2 linked regions of the Lacibacter sp. H407 genome follow. The protein of the gene in region 1 binds, or shares a complex with, the protein of each later gene. Links are inferred from orthologs where the notes say so. Each region holds a gene or a part of one and is shown in the gene's direction. Other genes may lie near its edges. The genes, in order: WG989_RS01390 and lpdA.

What was found.
Region 2: the proteins of WG989_RS01390 (region 1) and lpdA are in contact, whole or in part, in a crystal structure (PDB 1EBD), measured with the Geobacillus stearothermophilus proteins. The link is inferred for Lacibacter sp. H407 from one-to-one orthologs. Residues at the interface, in WP_033016211.1 of Geobacillus stearothermophilus: Ile130, Ala131, Met132, Pro133, Arg136, Arg140, Glu141, Asn155, Arg157; in WP_049624544.1 of Geobacillus stearothermophilus: Pro340, Ser341, Asp344, Tyr345, Arg403, Asp406, Val408, Glu431, Ala432, Gly433, Asp438.

What each region holds. Positions count from the first base shown.
Region 1 is NZ_JBBKTU010000001.1:322,476-332,834, forward strand. Bases 4,209-7,117 are described here. They hold WG989_RS01390 (dihydrolipoyl dehydrogenase family protein), read left to right. Parts: upstream 4,209-4,789; coding sequence 4,790-6,445; downstream 6,446-7,117. Other genes in these bases: WG989_RS01385 (META domain-containing protein), read right to left, coding at 4,209-4,602; map (type I methionyl aminopeptidase), read left to right, coding at 6,694-7,117. Also shown: WG989_RS01365 (DUF2157 domain-containing protein), read left to right, coding at 1-775; WG989_RS01370 (hypothetical protein), read left to right, coding at 772-1,926; WG989_RS01375 (hypothetical protein), read right to left, coding at 1,931-2,200; WG989_RS01380 (DNA polymerase III subunit gamma/tau), read left to right, coding at 2,352-4,136; more of WG989_RS01385, read right to left, coding at 4,141-4,208; more of map, read left to right, coding at 7,118-7,452; WG989_RS01400 (UbiA family prenyltransferase), read left to right, coding at 7,649-8,512; WG989_RS01405 (type III polyketide synthase), read left to right, coding at 8,505-9,593; WG989_RS01410 (methyltransferase domain-containing protein), read left to right, coding at 9,586-10,290; WG989_RS01415 (NAD(P)/FAD-dependent oxidoreductase), read left to right, coding at 10,283-10,359.
Region 2 is NZ_JBBKTU010000001.1:3,291,213-3,301,561, reverse strand. The notes cover bases 3,823-6,721. They hold lpdA (dihydrolipoyl dehydrogenase), read left to right. Parts: upstream 3,823-4,518; coding sequence 4,519-5,925; downstream 5,926-6,721. Other genes in these bases: WG989_RS14385 (alpha/beta fold hydrolase), read left to right, coding at 6,285-6,721; WG989_RS14395 (MotA/TolQ/ExbB proton channel family protein), read right to left, coding at 3,823-4,197. Outside these bases: WG989_RS14415 (hypothetical protein), read right to left, coding at 9-893; bifunctional diaminohydroxyphosphoribosylaminopyrimidine deaminase/5-amino-6-(5-phosphoribosylamino)uracil reductase RibD, read right to left, coding at 895-1,971; prmC (peptide chain release factor N(5)-glutamine methyltransferase), read left to right, coding at 2,021-2,917; WG989_RS14400 (ExbD/TolR family protein), read right to left, coding at 3,073-3,486; more of WG989_RS14395, read right to left, coding at 3,499-3,822; more of WG989_RS14385, read left to right, coding at 6,722-7,313; WG989_RS14380 (ion transporter), read left to right, coding at 7,489-8,313; WG989_RS14375 (MFS transporter), read left to right, coding at 8,444-9,679; WG989_RS14370 (M20/M25/M40 family metallo-hydrolase), read left to right, coding at 9,810-10,349. UniProt on the Escherichia coli protein: Lipoamide dehydrogenase is a component of the glycine cleavage system as well as of the alpha-ketoacid dehydrogenase complexes.

The sequences.
Region 1 (10,359 bases):
TTTAGTTTTCATTGCATTAATCTGTGCATCTGCCTTTTTTTATTGTTTTAAAACAAAACTCCCTTTTGCGTTATCTAAAGTAGAATCGCCCAATGTTTATTTTGATTATGTTTTGCTCCTTGCCTGTTTAACCTTTTTGAGTTTTATTGCTTACCTGCAATTTCAATACAATGTTTTTGGAACAAAATATGGACTGGCTACTTTTTTACCAATGCTCGTCTTATTCTTCTCTGCCTATTTTTTTGATCACCTTGGTATACTCAGTTTGGCTATTACCAACTTAGCCGCATGGATCGGAATAACCGTTACACCGTCACAATTACTAAAGACAAATGATTTTAACAGCAGCACCATTATTTACACAAGTTTGTTTCTTGGAGCTTTTCTTGTTGCGTTAGCTTTTATTTCAAAAATGAAAGCATTTAAACCGCATTTTGAATTTATCTATGCCAACTTTGGCACCCACCTTCTTTTTATTTCCTGCCTTGCAGCAATGTTCCGTTTCGATAATGTGTACCTGCTCTGGTTTCTGCTACTGATCGCATTGGCTTTCTTTTTCTATACAAGATCAATACAAAACAAATCATTCTATTTTTTAGTAGCTACTACCTTATATACTTATATTGGTATGGGCTACGTAGTTATTCAACTGATCGATTCGGTTGGGAGATTTGGACTGAGCTCCATCTATATTGGATTACTTTATTTTATTTCGTCAGGAATTGGTCTTGTTTTATTCCTGATCCGATCGAACCGTAAAATAAAAGCAGCATGATCGCTTATAACAAAACATCGCTGCACAATAACGATGTGCGCAAGCAAGCAACGGCTGCCTTCGAAAACAATCTGCTCAGCGCTGAGGAATTGCAGCAGATCAAAGAAAAATACCCGGTACAATTTTATACACCGAACTTTTTTATCCGCATCGGGCTGTTCATCTTAACCGGCATCATTGTTTCGTTTTCCTTCAGTCTTTTTTCGTTAGTCTTCATGAGTTCGGGTGAAAATGTATGGAAAGGGTTGTTGTTGTTCTTTTCACTACTTACCTATGCAGCATTGGAATTCATGATTGATAAAAACAATCATTATAAATCCGGAGTAGATGATGCATTGATGTGGAATTCTGCAGGTATGCTGTTGGGCAGCCTTATCCTCATCATTGATTCGGGTGCATTGACGAATTGTATTCTTACGTTCTTCATTTCGTTTTATTGTTCGGTCCGGTTTGCAGACAGGATCATGAGTGCAGTTGCGTATCTCAGCTTTCTGGCCATGCTCTTTTTTCTCTTTACAGATCATCTCGGAATTTCAAAAGCCGTCATCCCATTTGTGCTCATGGCTGCTTCCGCAACCGTTTATTTTTTAATGAACCGACTAGAAAAAAAAGAAACCCTGAAAAACTATGAGCATTGCTTTACCGTCATCATCATTTGTAGTTTGCTAAGCTTTTATGCAGCCGGAAATTATTATGTGGTGAGAGAAGTGAACAATGCCATGTTTCATTTAACCAGTGATGGTTCGTTGCCTTTCGGATGGTTGTTCTGGATATTGACGGTTCTCATCCCGCTCGTTTATATTGTCATCGGCATCCAAAAGAAAGATGTTATTTTTTTACGAATAGGAATTCTGTTGATTGCCGCCATGATCTTTACGATCCGTTATTATCATTCTGTTGTTCCATTAGAAGTAGCAATGACAATCGCAGGAGCAGTTCTGCTTATTCTTTCCTATGCATTGATCAATTATTTAAAGCAACCAAAGTTTGGTTTTACTTATGCTGAGTTGAAGAGCAAACACAAAGATGAAAAATCGCTGATCGAATCACTGGTAGTTGTTGAAACATTGGGGCAACAGGCAAAGCCGGCAGATACGACCAAATTTGGCGGCGGGAGTTTTGGCGGCGGAGGAGCTGGGGGAGAGTTTTGAATTTCTAAAAATTTCTTATAAAACGAACAAAAGTCCTGGTTGTCTGGCAATCTCCACCACCGATCACTTTTGTATTGCCGGGTCTGGCATCTTTTAAGGCATCGCCACAAAAAACAAGTTGATAAGTTCTCTTGCCCGCACAACTCCAATCAATACCGCTTCCCAAATAGTTTTTTTCATCAGTCACTTCCCATACCTCACATTTTGGAGTATTTACTTTTACACAAGTAGCAAAAAAAAATGAAAGTCCGATTAATAATAAAGCCCTTTTCATATAAGAAATTTTTAATCCATATGGCGGGATCAAAATGGCTCTATTAAAGTTAGTTAATGATGCCTGTAAATGCAAGTTCTTTACAATCCAGGGAAATGGACAGGGAACAAAAATGTATCCTCTGCTTTTTCCCTAAATTGCACCCGCAGTTATGGATAAATTCATTGTTTCAGCACGGAAATACAGACCCCAAACCTTTAATACAGTTGTGGGGCAAACGCATATCACCACCACACTCAAAAACGCCATCAGCCACAACCAGTTGGCACATGCCTTTTTGTTTTGCGGTCCGAGAGGTGTGGGCAAAACCACCTGTGCCCGTATTCTGGCAAAGACCATCAACTGCGAAAGCATTCAACCCAACGGTGAAGCATGTGATACATGTGTGAGTTGCCGCACGTTCAACGAAGGCACATCGCTCAACATTCATGAACTCGATGCTGCCAGTAACAACTCGGTGGATGATATCCGTTCATTGATTGAGCAGGTTCGTTTTGCACCGCAGATGGGAAAATACAAAGTGTACATCATCGATGAGGTACACATGCTTAGTTCCAGTGCCTTCAATGCATTTTTGAAAACATTGGAAGAGCCGCCCTCCTATGCCATTTTTATTTTAGCAACTACGGAGAAACATAAAATTCTGCCCACCATTTTAAGCCGTTGCCAGATCTTCGATTTCAAACGCATCACCACCAACGATACCGTTGATCATTTGCAGGAGATCGTTGACAAAGAAGAGATCAAAGCTGAGAAACCGGCCCTGCAGGTAATTGCTCAAAAAAGTGAAGGTTGTATGCGTGATGCACTCAGCATCATGGATAAGATCGTAAGTTTTACCAATGGCGAATTAACGTATCAGAATACATTGGAGCATCTGAATATTTTGGATGCAGATTATTTTTTCAAGTTGTTGGAAGCTATGCAGCAACAGCAATTAGCGGATGCGATGTTGTTGTTTGATGATATTAACCGCAAAGGTTTTGAAGGTGATATGGTGTTAAATGCCATGGCTGAATTCTTCCGCAACTTATTGGTGTGTAAAGATGAAAAGGTAGCCAACTTGCTGGAAGTGGTGGAAAGCTTTAAAGACAAATACACTTCTGCTTCTAAAAAAACGTCTGCTTCTTATATCATCAGTGCATTGAATGTATTGAACGAAGCAGAGATCAATTACAAACAGGCCCGTAACAAGCGCCTGCATGTTGAGTTGGCATTGATCAAACTCACCTACCTGCAACAGGCACTCGATCTCACTGATAAAAAAAAAGTAGTTGATAAAGCAAAGGCTGTTCAGTTCCGTGCACTCAAGCCAATGGAAGTGAAGGAGCAGGCTGTAAGTACAGGGAACAAAGTTCAAGAATCAGGTACAGCGAAGTTGATCATCGAAGAACCCAAACCGAGCTACAGGGTTGAACAGCCGGCAACCTATACACAACAACCAACTACAGCAACAGCTGTTCCTAAACAAACGTCCACTACAGGTGTAAAAGGCGGATTGTCCAAACTCAGGGAAAAAATTGCAGCCGAGAGCAGCAAGACAGCCGACCAGCAAAAAGAAATGGATGCGGAGCAACTCAAAATTGCCTGGCAGGAATACATTCTCAAACTTCGCACGGCCAGCAAACATTCAGTGGTTTCCAATTTCGAAATGATGGAATGTCGCTTAAGATCGCCCCTTGATTTTGAAATTGTTTGCAACGGGAATATTCAGCTCGGTTTTCTGAAACAGGAAAAAACCGCTTTGCTCGAGCATATCCAGCATTTTTTCCATAACCCCGGCCTCAATATGCATGTTGATCTTATTGAAGCACCGGAAGATACAAATCCCGTCGAACGGCCTTTATCTACCAAAGAACAATTCATGAAAATGACGGAGAAATATCCGTTGGTAAAGGAATTGAAAGACCGCTTAGGGTTGGAACTGGATTATTGATTACTCACAACTTCACAAATGTTATATCATAACGGAGGGGGCTGACAATGACCATCATGTTCCCGTTGATTGTGTACGTAGAAGGAGCACACGGCGAAATTGATTGAAGATGACAGGCTCCCAATACAGTAAAAAATGCTGTACCTAATTGATCTTCTGCCACTTTTGTCATCATCCCCAATGAACCAAAAAGTATGCGGCCGGTAGCCGGCACCGTGTAAGTTCCACCTTCAAATAAATTCACTCTTGTTTTGCCACCGAACGACCCATCTTCCCGTAACGTAATTTGAATGCGCTCCTGTGTTCCTGCCGGATAGCTGATAGTTGATCCGGTACTTTTATCTTTTACCTCCGTTAACATCCAGGTACCTGTAAGGTCTGTTCTTTGTCCATTGTTTCCGCTTGATTCTCTTTTGCACGACACAATAAACACGACCAATATTGCTGATAGTAAAAAATAACGCATACCTGTTTTTTAAATCCTGACATTAAAACTACCAAACCCGTTGCCTTTCTAAAAATTATTTTTTTATACTATTTCGGGTTGTTTCATGTCCTCCTAAAAACTAACAGTTATTGACCAGAAACCACAGGTCGATATTTGCTCAAATTGCCTTAATTTCACGCCCTCATTACGACTAAAAATTGATCTTATGGCTGAAGTGATTCGTATGCCCCTGTTAAGTGATACCATGACCGAGGGAAAAATAGTGAAATGGAACAAGCAGGTGGGCGATAAAGTTAAAAGCGACGATGTGCTTGCTGATGTGGAAACAGATAAAGCAACCATGGAAGTGGTAGGCTATGCCGACGGTACATTACTCTATATTGGCGTGCCTGAAGGAAAGGCTGCACAAATCAATGAAATCATTGCAATTGTAGGAAAGGAAGGCGAAGATTATAAAAGCCTGATAACAGGTGGAACTGCTGCACCGGCACCTGCCGCTGCGGCAACTGAAACTACAGCCCCCGCTCCCGCAACTACTCCATCTGCTCCTGCAGCTGCCGGTGTTGATGCTGATGCACTTGCTTCACAATTGGGTGTAACGGTTATCCGCATGCCACTGCTCAGCGATACCATGACGGAAGGGAAAATTGTTGCCTGGAATAAAAAGGTTGGCGATACGGTAAAAGCAGATGAAAGTCTTGCTGATGTTGAAACCGATAAAGCCACCATGGAAGTAGTTCCTTATGTTGACGGCACTGTTTTATACACAGGCGTTGAGGCAGGTTCGGCTGCCAAAATAAACGAAGTGATTGCCGTAATTGGAAAAGCAGGTACTGATGTGGCCGCTTTGGTAAATGCGTTTAAGAATCCGGGTGCGCCGGCTCAACCTCAAGCTGCAGGTACTGCTGCTCCGGCTGCCGCTCCTGCAACAGCTACATCAATTGCTCCGGCTACATCTTCAAGCGAAAATGGTCGTGTAAAAGCTTCACCATTAGCAAAGAAAATTGCTGCTGATAAAGGCATTGATCTCCACGCTGTACAAGGCAGTGGCGATGGTGGCCGTATCATTAAAGCAGATATTGATAATTATAAACCGGCTGCCGCTATTGCAAGTGCTCCCGCAGCCAAAGCAGCAACTCCTTCTGCTCCTGTTATTGCCTTTACACCGGGTGCTGGCGAAGGATTTGTTGATACGCCAAATGGCAGCATGCGTAAAACCATTGCACGTCGCTTGGGCGAAAGCATGTTCACAGCTCCTCACTTCTATTTGAAAATGGAGTTGAACATGGATAACGCCATGGCAGCACGTGCACAAATGAATGCCATCAGCCCGGTGAAGATCAGCTTCCAGGATATGATGATCAAAGCATGTGCAATGGCACTTCGCAAACATCCTGCAGTGAACTCTTCATGGATGGGCGAATTCATCCGCACTTACAATCATATTCATATTGGCAGTGCTGTTGCAGTTGATCAGGGATTGATTGTTCCTGTATTCAAATTTGCAGATCAAAAAAGTTTAAGCCAGATCGCTGCTGAAGCAAATGGCTTATACGATAAAGCAAGAACAGGTAAACTGCAACCGCAGGAATTTACAGGCAACACATTTACGATCTCGAATTTAGGAATGATGGATATTGAAGATTTCACTGCCATCATCAATCCTCCCGACAGTTGTATTCTTGCTGTTGGCCGAATTAAAGAGATCGTTATTAAGAAAGCGGATGGCAGCTTCGGTACAACCAATGTGATGAAAGTAACCTTGAGTTGCGATCACCGCAGTGTGGATGGTGCCGTGGGTGCAAGCTTCTTACAAACACTCAAAAAGTATATTGAGAATCCTGTTACCATGTTGGTATAAGTAACAAGTTCTTTTATTGAAAAATTTATCCCGCTTTAATGGCGGGATTTTTTTTGTTGATGCCAGCTGTCATTCCGAGGTACGAGGAATCTGCTGAAAAATGCAGAAAAAATATTTTTGTACTTAGCTGATGTACCAGTCGCATCGTTCCTTGCGTCGCACACTTCAGGGGCTGGTAATTCTATTGTACTTTTTATGTAAGTATAAACACAACACTGATTTATCTTTACCACCTAAACAGCAAGTAAATGTCCATCACCAACAATGCAGAACTCGAAGGTATGCAAGCGATCAGCTTTGCTGTGGCCTCCACATTGAAAGCCATGCGTGACTATGCAAAGCCCGGCATCAGCACAAAAGAACTGGATGAGTTTGGCGGAAAGCTTTTAGCAGACATGGGCGCTAAATCCGCACCTTATCTTACCTATAACTTTCCCGGTTTCACCTGCATCAGTGTAAACAAATCATTTGCCCACGGTATTCCATCAACTGATATTGTTTTACAGGAAGGAGACCTGGTGAACATTGATGTATCTGCTGAGTTGAATGGCTATTGGTCGGATAATGGCGGTTCTTTTGTTGTAGGTGAAGATCTGTATCAACATCAACCATTGGTTGATTTGTCGAAACGTATTTTATACAATGCACTTGACCAGATCAAAGGTGGCGTACGTATAGCAGAGATCGGAAAGCTCATCGAAACACAAGCGAAGAAAGCAAACTGCAAGGTGATCCAGAATTTAACCGGTCATGGTGTTGGTAAAAGTTTGCACGAAGATCCGCTTGAAATACCCAACTACTTCGATCGCTTCAATACAAACCGTTTTCGCAAAAATTCAGTGGTTGCCATTGAAACATTCATTGCCACACATTCCACACAGGCAGTGGAGCTGGAAGATGGCTGGACTTTTGTTGGCAACAAAGGTGGTTATGTAGTGCAACACGAACATACCATCATGATCACTGATGGCAAGCCGGTTATTCTTACAGCAGCTAATGAGATTTAGCGAACATAATTACTCTTGCATTATACTTCTTCATACCAACCAGCACTATGCGGTTGGTATTTTAGTTTTATACCCCTTCATTCATTTAAAACATTTTCTTGAAGGGTTTGTTGTACTAACTTCAAACAGCAAATGACAGCCAGGCGATAATTCGCCCAATAAACATAGCTTACATTTACAATCAGCAGCGTCAACTATGATCAAGAAAAGTACAATACAACTCCTGCGTTTTCATTTTTCCTTTTTTTTGATGCCGGTATACTGGTTTGCTTTAACACAACGTGTAAACATCAACTGGGTAAACGCAGCACTGATGTTTTTTATTCTTCATGTGCTTGTGTATCCATCGAGCAATGGCTATAACAGTTACATGGATAGAGATACTTCTCCTATTGGAGGCTTGGCTAATCCGTTGCAACCAACAAAGCAATTATACTATACGTCCATAATAATGGATGTTTCAGCTGTTGCATTGAGTTTATTCATCAGTTTATGGTTTGCATTGGGAATTCTTGTTTACATCCTTGGCTCAAGGTTATACAGTTATCGTGGCGTAAGGCTTAAACAATATCCAATCGTCGGCTATCTCACCGTTATAACGTTGCAGGGTGGCTTGGTTTTCTGGATGGTGTACCATGGAAGTTCAGAACTGTTAAAAACGGGCATGCCGATTGCAGGTATGATTGCAGCAAGCTTATTGATCGGTGGATTTTATCCGCTCACACAAATTTATCAGCACAAACAGGATAAAGAAGATGGGGTTATAACTATCAGTTACCTGCTGGGCTATCGCAAAACATTTGTATTCTGCGCTGTCGTTTACTCCGTTGCTATGTTATTTGTTGGATACACCTTCTTTTCATCACTCATGATCAAAGAATTTTTTATCCTCAGCATCTTTTTTCTTCCAATACTCGTTTATTTCTTATGGTGGGCAGTGAAAGTATGGAAGTCAGAAAGTTTTGCAGATTTTAAACATACGATGCAAATGAACGTTTTGGCAAGTTTATGCACCAACGCAGCATTTATTACGATTTTAATCATGAATCAATTTGAGTAAACTCATTTCCATTGGCACAGCCGTTCCGGCATTTAAACATGCGCAGAAAGATATTCTGCAGTTCATGCAGGAAGTGTATGCACTGGACACAGTTGAAAACAGAAAGTTGAGATTTCTCTATAGCCAAAGCGGCATTGATACACGCTATTCAGCCATTCCCGATTACAGTCATCAATTACCTGAATGGAAATTTTATCCGCACAGCGAAAATCTTGAACCCTTTCCAGATCTTGAACATCGCATGCGTTGGTACAACCGTTATGCGGCACCGTTATCTGTTGACGCCATCAGGCAATGTATTGCGGGAAAGATCAACAGTCAGCAGATCACACATCTCATCACCGTTAGTTGCACAGGCATGAGTGCGCCGGGTCTTGACCTGATGGTGATGGAGTTAATGGATCTTCCAAAAAATATCTTTCGTACGTCCATCAACTTTATGGGTTGTTATGCAGCTATTCACGGTTTAAAAATGGCGGATATGATTTGCAAAACTGATCGTGCTGCCAAAGTGATGATCGTTTGTACTGAGTTGTGCACATTACATTTTCAAAAAGATGCGAGTCCGGACAGTATTGCTTCTACTCTTTTGTTTGGCGATGGAAGTGCAGCAGCATTGGTAATGCATGATGATGCGACTCCAAAAGGATTACACCTGAAAAGTTTTTACAGCGAAGTTGTTCCGAAAGGAAAACGGGATATGGCATGGGAGCTTTCGTCCACAGGTTTTTTAATGACGCTGAGTGGATATATTCCTGATCTGATCAAAGAAGATTTTGCGCCGCTGGTTGAACGTGCATTGCAGCATGCAGGTTTGCAGCAGCAAGAGATCAGCAACTGGTGTATTCATCCAGGCGGCAAACGTATTGTAGATACCATTCACAAATCGCTGCAATTACCGGAAGGTAAACTGCAGGCTTGTTATGATGTGTTGCGTGATTATGGCAACATGTCCTCTCCTACTATTTTATTTGTGTTAAAAGAACTGATGCAACGCAGCAGTTCTGATGAATCCATTTTTGGTGCCGCCTTTGGACCCGGTTTAACAATGGAAACTTTTGTAGCTTCAACACATGCCTGATCTTTCCAAACGATCATACCAAAAAGAACTACTCGACCGTGATGATATTCCGTTTGAAGACATCAAACAGAATATGCAGGAACTTGATGTGATCAATACATGGTTGGGTGGGCATCAAATTTCGATTAAGGGATTGCAGCAATTAATGAATAAGGCGAGTCACACGAAAACACTGCACATCTGTGAAATTGGTTGTGGTGGAGGCGATAATCTAAGAGCAATTCAACACTACTGCAAAGAGAAAAGTATTAATGTTAACCTGATTGGCGTTGATATCAACCCGCATTGCATTGCTTATGCCAGATCAAGAAAAGAGAATGACGGAATTGAATTTATCTGTTCCGATTATGCATCGGTAGCGTTCGCACAAAAACCAGGTATTATTTTCTCTTCCTTGTTCTGCCATCACTTTACTAAAGAAGAATTACAACAGCAATTTGTGTGGATGAAAAATCATTCCACGCTTGGTTTTTTTGTAAACGACTTGCACCGTCATTTGCTTGCTTATCATTCCATCAAATTGTTAACGACTCTCTTTTCAAAATCATATCTTGTAAAAAACGATGCACCTTTAAGTGTTGCACGTGGTTTTAAAAAAGATGAGCTAATCGAAATACTACAACAATCATCCATCATCCATTATCAATTAAAGTGGATGTGGGCTTTTCGTTGGTTATTGATTTATAAACATGACTGACCGACAGTACGATATTGCAATTATTGGTGGCGGGTTGGCAGGATTGGCATTAGCCATTCAATCCGCAAA
Region 2 (10,349 bases), 3.0 Mb from region 1 along the record:
GTAAAAAACTAACCGTAAGCGATCAGTGCAATGGCAGCGATTGATATGATTATTCCGATCCAGTTAAGCTTTGTCAATTTTTCTCTGAACATCAGGAATGCTGCCACTGTGCTGAATAAAACGATTCCCATATTATTGATCGGGATGATGGCTGAGCTATTGCCCGCATAGGCTTTCAGCACACCCATAAGACACCAGATGGAAAAGTAATTCGGCACACCAATTACGATACCTGCAACAACAGCTTTTGGTTCAAACTTTAATCGTCCGGTTGCAAACAGGAATACCAAACTGATGATACCAATAGATGCAGCAGCGGCAAATGCACTGATGAGATAAGCATTTTGATTTGTGTCGTTGATATAAGTTGTTTCAACATACTTGATCATGGTATCAAGCAAACCACTGGCGACAAACAAAACAACAGGTAACAGAAAATAAGCTGTCTTTACTACTTTACCCGAAGGTTCAACATGTCCGGGTCCGGGCCAGCAGGTAAGCACAACTGCAATCAGTGCTGCAATTACCCCAACTATTTTAAAAATTGTGGCATCTTCGTTATACAGGTAAATGGAAAAGAGAAAAGGTATTACCAACGATAATTTATTCCCGACTGATGCAACAGCCACACCCATTGTTTGTGCTGTTTTTGCAATGACGTTGAACAACGAAATAAAGATGGTTCCCATGACCATTGCCCATGGAAACCACTCTTCCCCAATTACTTCTTTGTTGATGGGGAATGCGCCGTTTACAAATGAGCCTGTAATAACACAAGTGATATAATTGAAAACTATTGCCTGGAAGGTATTAATGCCAAGCTTTTCAAGTAGTTTAAACGATAACGTTAACCATGAGCTGAATACAATACTTCCAAGCAACAATAAAAGCATATTACAATGAGTGATGAGTAATGAATGATGAGTTTCTGGAGTACACAATTCGATCTATTCCGATGAGTTGTTCACCGGTTTGTACAGCGTTGGTCAATTGTGGTGCAGCTAATCCATCAACAACAGTTAGTTGTTCGTTGGTAATGATTCTTGCTTCATCCCACAAACCGGCTGCAATAAAACTTTTTAGCAGTTGTGCACCACCTTCCACAAGTACACTATTAATGTTGAGTTGATACAATGCATTTAATAAGGCAGGAACAGTTTCAGCATCCGTCGGCAATTGATAGTACCGAACATTGCCTTCTTCACCATCTTTTATCGAATTAAAAATGATAGTTCTTGCCTCATCATTAAAAAGCTTTAACGTGTTGGGCAAACGCAAATGTTTATCCAAAACCAAGCGAACAGGTTGTTTACCGGGCCAGTAACGGCTTGTGAGTTGCGGATCATCAAGCAAGGCGGTATTCGTTCCAACCAGAATAGAAGCTTCTTCACTGCGCCATTGATGTACTAAACGGTTGGTCATTTCATTACTGATCAATAACCGTTCTGATGATTTGGAAGCCATGATTCCATTCTTTGTTTGCGCCCACTTGAGAATGATATAAGGACGTTGCTGCTGGTGAAACGTAAAGAAACGTTTGTTGAGATCAATACATTCATCTTTCAAAACGTCAACGATCACTTCCACTCCTGCTGCTTTCAGTTTTTCAATACCCTTGCCATCTACTTCTTTAAAAGGATCACGACAACCGATCACCACTTTCGGGATCTTGTGTTTGATGATGAGATCGCTGCAAGGCGGTGTTTTGCCAAAATGGGCACAGGGTTCAAGGGAAACATATAAAGTGGAGTGTTGAATTCTTTGATCAGCAGATCCCTCCTTCGTCGGGATGACAGCAGCAACGCAATTCACCTCAGCATGTGCCTGGCCGTACTGTTGATGCCATCCTTCTCCGATGATCTCATCGTTGCATACCAATACCGCCCCCACCATGGGATTGGGTGCAACCGAACCTGCGCCTTTACGGGCAAGTTCGATGCAGCGCTGCATATATTGTTCGTCGGTGGTCATTGTAAGGCTGCAAAAATAGCGGTTTCGGAAGAAGCAGGTAGATTTGCGTATGATCTGGCAGGAACAATATCAACACTTACGGCAAGCATTAACTGCTGCACATGAACCATCTGAAGCAGAAGCTATGGCTGCATTGGTTGTTGAACATGTAGCTAAAAAGAAGTTGCATCACATCAAACAAGAGAACATCTCAGTTGAAGAAACCCAACAGATCGATCGTATTCTGCAGCAACTCCTCACCCATCGTCCGTTACAGTATGTGCTGAATGAAGCATGGTTCTACGGATTGAAATTTGAAGTAAATGAAAGTGTGTTAATTCCAAGACCGGAAACGGAAGAGCTAGTCGATTGGATCGTGAAGGAAGTGGAAAGTGGGAAGAAAAGTACGAAGTACGAAGTTGGAAGTACGGCTTCACTACTCACCACTCACAACTCACCACTAACCATCCTCGACATCGGCACCGGCAGCGGCTGCATCCCCATCGCTCTCAAAAAAAATCTTCCGGAAACCGAAGTATCAGCCATTGATGTTTGCAGTGAAGCCTTGCATACGGCTACAACAAATGCTTTAAACAATGAAACTGAAGTCAACTTTCAATTGCTTGATTTTTTAGATGAAAGCAAATGGAATGAATTAAGCAAGTATGATATCATCGTCAGTAATCCGCCTTACATCAAAACAACAGAAGCAAACACTATGAGTAAACATGTGCTGGAATTTGAACCGCACAAAGCATTGTTTGTTCCTGATGAAGATGCATTGCTGTTCTATCGAAAGATCGCTGATTTTGCATTACAGCATCTCCAACCGAACGGTGCTGTTTATGTTGAGATAAACCAACAATTAGGAAATGAAACCGTTGAATTATTTCAGCAAAAAGGATTTACTGTTGAATTACGGAAAGATATGAGTGGAAATGACAGGATGTTGAAGGCAAGTTTGTAGTTGATGATTTGTATTTTGCCGGCTTCAGTTGAATAATGATCTGTTGTACAAGAGTGCGACGCCAATGCAGTTGCTCAATGTTGAAAAGCCCGTTTCAAAATTATTTACATCTCAGCCGTGGCTTGCCTTCTACTTCCAACTTCCCATTTTGTACTTTACTCGACACCTTTTTTATCAACACTCATCACCGCCTTTACACCCAAACGATCAGCAGCACGAAGCACCGCAGCAAAACTTTCAATGGTGGCGTTACGATCTGCATTGATGACAATACTCACCTCTTCGCCACTGTTACGTTTAGCACTGATCATTTGCGAAAGTGTTGTGTCCATCAGCAACGGATCGACAGGTTTGGAGCCTACATAAAAATGATTGGTAGCATCAATGGTTACCACCACCGTTTGCTTACTGCGGGTATTGCTTTTGGCTTTTGGCAATGATGCTTTACGCACATTGGGATTGGCCAGTGTAGATACAATTAAGAAAAACATCAACAGGATGAACAGGATATCGTTCAACGCATCTGTAAACACCTCCGATGATTCTGCTCTTTTCTTTCTTAGATTCATGCGTGAGTTGGTTTAACGTGTTGGTTCCTGCAATACATCAAGAAAATCGGCAGCAGATGCTTCCATTTTATTCAATGCTTTTTCCACCTGTGTGTGCAAAATATTGTGGAGCATATACGCCACCAAACCAATCACCAATCCTGTAATTGATGTGATCAATTTTGTATAGATACCCCCGGCAATGGTGCTCAATTCGTACTCACCGGTTGCGTTGATATTAAAAAACAGTTGCATCAATCCCACCAATGTTCCGATAAAACCAAAAATGGGAGCGATCTTCGAGATCACTGAAAGAATATTTACATTTCGTTCCAGCTTATACATTTCGAGTTGTGCCACGTTCTCCATACTGTTTTCAATGGAATCAATCGGTTTGCCGATACGCTGTAACCCTTTATCAATGATACGTCCAACCGGATTAGCAGTGTTGCGTGCAAAATTGCGGGCCGCCGTAACGTTTCCACTTAAAATATTATCACGTATAATATTCATGAAATTTGTATCCACTTCCGTAGCTTTTTTGATCGCCATCCAGCGTTCAACAAACACATACACTGTTGCAATACTTAATAAAAGTAAGGGGATCATGATCCAGCCTGCCTGCATCAGCAGATCGATCAAGTGTATCTCTTTTTTAGGAACGGCCTGTGTTGCAGCTGCATTTGTTAGTGTGTCAATGGCATTCTGCACCTGAAGAAGAAAGAAATTCATACTGTTCAATGGTTTTAGTAATCACATTCAGCTTTTACCGAATGCAAACAAATGTAAATCTTGCAAAGCATCTAAACGTGACCTTTCACTGTTTATTTTCCACAGTCAAATATGCGTCCATGTTTTAACGATTTGTGTTAGAGGAAAGCTAAAAGACAGCCGATAGTGGTTAGTGGATAGTAGCAAGTGGCAAAGCTAGTCTCAGACTTTACTATCTGCTATCGGCTGGTAGCTTCTTCCCTTTTGCTATTTCCCTCACTTCAACTACCTTCGCAGCCGATAATTTCCAATTATCCATTTACTCATTATTAATTAAGAAATATGGCATACGATGTAATTGTTCTTGGTAGTGGTCCCGGTGGCTATCCGGCTGCTATCCGTGCTTCACAGCTTGGTTTTAAAGTTGCAATTGTTGAAAAAGAAAGCCTTGGTGGTGTTTGTTTGAACTGGGGTTGTATTCCAACCAAAGCCTTGTTGAAAAGTGCCCAGGTGTATGAATACATGAAACATAGTGCCGATTATGGTATTTCTGCCAGCAATGTGCAACACGATTTTGGCGGTGTCGTAAAACGTAGCCGTGGTGTGGCCGACAAAATGAGCAAGGGTGTTACCTTTTTAATGAAGAAGAACAAGATCGATGTGATCATGGGTTACGGAAAAGTTGCCGGCAAAGGCAAAATGGAAGTAACTGCTGCCGACGGAAGCAAACAAACAGTTGAAGCAAAATATATCATTATTGCAACAGGTGGCCGTAGCCGTGTGTTGCCTTCAATGCCGCAGGATGGTAAAAAGATCATTGGCTATCGTGAAGCAATGGTGTTGCCAACTCAACCTAAATCAATGATCGTGGTGGGTAGTGGTGCAATTGGTGTTGAGTTTGCTGATTTCTATAACAGCATGGGTACAAAAATTACCATTGTTGAATTTATGCCACGTGTTGTACCTGTTGAAGATGAAGACATTTCGAAAGAACTGGAAAAGCAGTTCAAGAAAAAAGGCATTGCTATTATGACCAGTGCTGAAGTAACGAAAGTTGATACGTCAGGTGCAGGTGTAAAAGCAACCGTGAAAACTGCTGCTGGTGAACAGGTTCTTGAAGCTGATATTTTGTTAAGCGCTGCAGGTGTTGTTGCCAACATTGAAAATATTGGATTGGAAGAAAACGGTATTAAAACTGAAAAAGGAAGAATTGTTGTTGATAAATATGGTGCAACATCGGTAGCTGGTATTTATGCGATCGGTGACGTAGCTCCGGGCCAGGCGCTTGCACACGTTGCAAGTAAAGAAGGCATCAATGCTGCTGAGCATATTGCTTACATGGAAAAGAAATACAACCACGCTCCTGAAGCAATGGATTATAACAACATCCCCGGTTGTACGTATTGCACGCCTGAGATTGCAAGTGTAGGTTATACAGAAAAAGCAGCGAAGGAAGCGGGTTACGAAGTAAAAGTTGGTAAGTTCCCCTTTATGGCAAGTGGTAAAGCAAGTGCTGCAGGTAACACCGATGGTTTTGTGAAAGTGATCTTCGATGCGAAGTATGGAGAATTCCTTGGTGCACACATGATCGGTGCAGGTGTAACTGAATTGATTGCTGAAGTTGTTGTTGCACGTAAACTGGAAACAACTTATCATGAAATTCTGAATGGTGTACATCCTCACCCAACTATGAGCGAAGCGTTGAAAGAGGCAACGGCTGCTGCTTATGGTGAAGCGATCGATATTTAAAGCCCCCTCCTAACCTCCCCAAAAGGAAGGAAGCAAAAACGTCCTAATTACCATCAATGTATAAGGATCATCGGAAACGATGGTCCTTTTTTATTTGCTGTCAACCGCAGTACAAATAATTTGCATCAGCTTACATCTAATCCTTTGGTTCGTGAGACACAAACTAAGGTGTGGAACTAAGCTGACGGGGACATTGCGTGTTTCAGTTTAACAGCTTTTATTCGAGCACGCTGCGTCGCAACCAAGCTTGCTGCTGTCAATCATCTTTAACTATTGGGAGACCTTGCTGCGAACAAATCAAGGCGTAAGACTACTGCATTGCAACATACTATCGCAATCTTATAACCGTTCTAAAGCAAATGAAAAGAACATTGCTCAAAGCATCGGCATACTTAGTACTTATTACATCAGTGATCTTCCTGGTACATGTATTTTTTCCCAGACAATATGATGTACCCAAATTGCAGCCGAGGGCAGATACACAGTTCTGGCATTTATCAACCGGATCAGAAATTGGTTATACGTACTTCAAAGGAAAAGGAACTAAAAAATCTTTTCCACTTATTTTTTTAAACGGAGGCCCGGGTGGTGCTCTTACAGATGAAGCAATTCAATTACGTTCAAACTTTTCTGATGATGGTTATGATGTGTATCTGTACGACCAGATAGGAAGCGGTCAATCGGCAAGACTGAAAAATATTTCCGGCTACACTCCTGAAAGGCATCGAAAAGACTTGGAAGAGATCATTAAAGAAATTGGCGCAGAGAAAGTGATTTTAATCGGGCATTCATGGGGTGCTATTTTAGCGGTGTTGTTTGCAGCAGAAAATCAAACAAAAATTGACAAAATAATTTTTACCTGCCCCGGCCCTATCTATCCGTTTCGAAAAGAATTACTTTCAGTAAAAGCTCCCGACAGCCTGCATTTACAAGCACCGGTTTTCAGTAATGCGCAGGGAAATAAGAAAGCGAATAACATCCGTACAAAAGCAATGGCTTTTTTTGCAACACGTTTCGGATGGAAGATAGCTGGCGATAAAGAAGCAGATGAATTTGAAACATACCTTGAATATGAAGTAAACAAATCAACAGTACGTGATACGTCCAAAATTGCTCCGCCCGAGCCTGGCGGCGGTTTTTATGCAGCCATCATGACATTTAAAAATCTACTCACTGTGAAGGATCCAAGACCTCAGTTGCTGCATTCTACTATTCCTGTTTTAGTAATGAAAGCACAGTACGATAATCAGCACTGGGGATTTACTGACGAATACATGGAACTTTTTCCAAATCATAGGCTGGCAGTAATTCCCAATGCAGGACATGCTCTATCTATTGAACAGCCAGAGCTGTATTTGAAAACAATCCGTGAATTTCTGGCTCATTAAAATTACAGTTGTAAAACCTGATGCGTTGTTTCATGTCCCATGAACCAATTTAATATTCTTCCGGTTCGTGAGACACGAACCAGGGCGTAGATCTATCAACTTTTGAAATAGACCGCCAACTTCCTTCAATATCGAATTACCCACAGCTTAACCACAGAAAGTAATAAATTGCAGCATGCCTTTACTTTCCAATAGCAGCCGGGAGAAACTCCACGCCATTATTTTTGAAAGTAATACCAAAGCCGGTAAAGCTTTTGATATTGGATTACTGATAACAATTGTAACCAGCATCTTCATTGTAATGCTCGACAGCATTGCAACATTGCATCAACAATACGGGCGATTGTTTTTAACACTGGAATGGATACTTACCGTTCTGTTTACACTCGAATATATCCTGCGATTATTAACACTGGAAAAACCATTGAAATATGCGTTAAGTTTTATTGGGTTGATCGATATCCTTGCCATCCTCCCCTCTTTCCTCAGTCTGTTTATTGCAGGCACACAATCATTGATGGTGTTGCGGTCACTTCGATTGCTTCGGATTTTCCGCATTTTTAAACTCACGCATTTTTTGGGTGAGATACGTTTCCTGCGACATGCTATTCGGGCCAGTTTGAACAAGATCACCATCTTCATGCTCGTTGTATTTACCATTGTGATCATCCTTGGTTCGGTGATGTATTTGCTGGAACATGGACAAAATGGATTCAGCAGTATACCCGAAAGTATTTACTGGGCAATTGTAACCATCACTACTGTTGGTTATGGCGATATTTCACCTGTAACAACGCTGGGTAAATTATTCGCCAGTGTTATTATGTTTATTGGCTACGCTATTATTGCAGTACCAACCGGCATAGTAACATCTGAGATGACGGCAGCCATGCGTCACAAACGGGAGCAACATGAATCCTGTCCCGCATGCGGACGGGAAGGACACGATGTTGATGCCAGCTATTGCAAACACTGTGGCAACAGTTTGACTCATCAATAACGATTTACTACATCGAACGCCTTGGTTCGTGTCCCACGATCCTATTTTAATTTCTTCAGGTTTGTGAGACACGAACCGAGACGTGGGCAACATCCAAATTATTTTTATCTTCCGTTTCTAATCAGCTTTCATGCAACCAAAACAATACGGCATTTTCTCCCTTCCTGTTATCGTAGGAGCTTTAGGATTCTTTGTTGATATTTATGATCTGCTGCTGTTCAATATCACCCGGCGTTCCAGTCTTACTGACTTAGGTGTTCCCGAAAACGAATTAAAAAATATTGGTGAAAATTTATTGAGCTGGCAAATGCTTGGCTTAACGATCGGTGGAATTCTTTGGGGTATATTGGGCGATAAGAAAGGACGGAAAAGTGTACTCTTCAGTTCCATCTTACTCTATTCACTTGCAACAGTTGCGAATGGCTTTGTAACAGATGTTGAACAATACAGGTTGGTACGCTTCATTGCTGCATTAGGATTGGCCGGCGAATTAGGTGCCAGCATCACCTTAACAAGTGAACTGCTACCAAAAGAAAAAAGAGGGCTTGGGGCAACTATTATTGCAACCAGTGGTGTATTTGGTACCATCACTGCTTATTTCATTCATTATTTGAGTGATGAAAACTGGCGGCTTTGTTATTTTATTGGAGGCGGCATGGGGCTTGCGCTTTTGTTTCTGCGTGCAGGATTTCTTGAGAGCAGCATGTTTACATCTGTAAAAAAAGATAACACACCTCGTGGTAATTATTTCATGCTTCTGAATAACAAAGAACGTTTTCTGCGTTACCTGCGTGCCATTACCATTGGTTTACCGGTATGGTATATCATTGGTATAATCATCAGTTTTTCTGATGAGTTTGCAAAGCAATTCGGTATTGCAGGTTTCGATCAACCAAAAGCATTGATGTTACAATATGTTGCGTTGGTGTTTGGCGATATGGGTGCCGGACTTTTAAGTAACTATTTAAAAAGCCGGAAGAAAACATTGTACATCTTCTATGGCATTACAGCTTTCTTCATCCTGTTGTTCTTTGTGTTCAGAGGAGGAGGAAGTGCATTTAACATGTACCTCATCTGCATGGGGCTTGGTTTTGGTTCAGGTATTTCGGTGTTATACATCACCATGAGTGCAGAACAGTTCGGCACCAACTTGCGGTCAACAGTAACCGTATCGGTTCCCAATCTTGTACGTGGTTTTCTGCCTTTGATGTTATTATTATTCCAGTTTCTGCGAAGCAATATTGTATTCAATGATTACATTACGGGTGCATGGGTTACAGGTATCATCATCCTTGCCATTGGTATTTACTCGGTTATAAAAACGAAAGAAACCTTTGCAAAAGATCTGGATTATGTAGAATTGTAGCATCTTCTACAGCACCATACAACACCCTATTCAGCCGCTGTTAAGATTCTGTCTGTTATTTCAAAACCTATCTGTATTTTCAATCTTATTCCGCTACGGCGGCCAATCCCTCAACAACAAACCAAATAACATGAGAAAATTCTTGCTTTTTACAGGGTTGCTCTTCAGCACAATTTCTGTAGTTGCCCAGGAAGAAAAAACAGATCTTACTATCATCAACAAGATCATTCAGGAAGGCACGGTTAATTCGCAGATCATGAACATTGCGTTCCATTTAACGGATGTAAGCGGACCACGTTTAACCAATTCACCCGGCTATTACCGTGCTGCGGATTACGCCGTGAGTCAATTAAAAAAATGGGGCGCCGATAAAGCAGGACTGGAAGCCTGGGGCGATTTCGGCAAAGGTTGGGAATTGAAAAAAAGTTATGTAGCTATGACAGCTCCGTATTACAAACCCATGATCGCTTATCCAAAAACATGGACACAAAGCACCAAAGGTTTGCAAAAAGCGCAAGTAGTGGTGATCAATGTAAAAGACTCAACCGAACTGATGCAATACAAAGGCAAGCTGGCCGGTAAAATAGTTTTGGTAAATCGTGTGGATGAATATAAGCACAGCTTTAAACCCGATGCTAACCGCTACACCGAAGAAGACTTAAAGAAAATG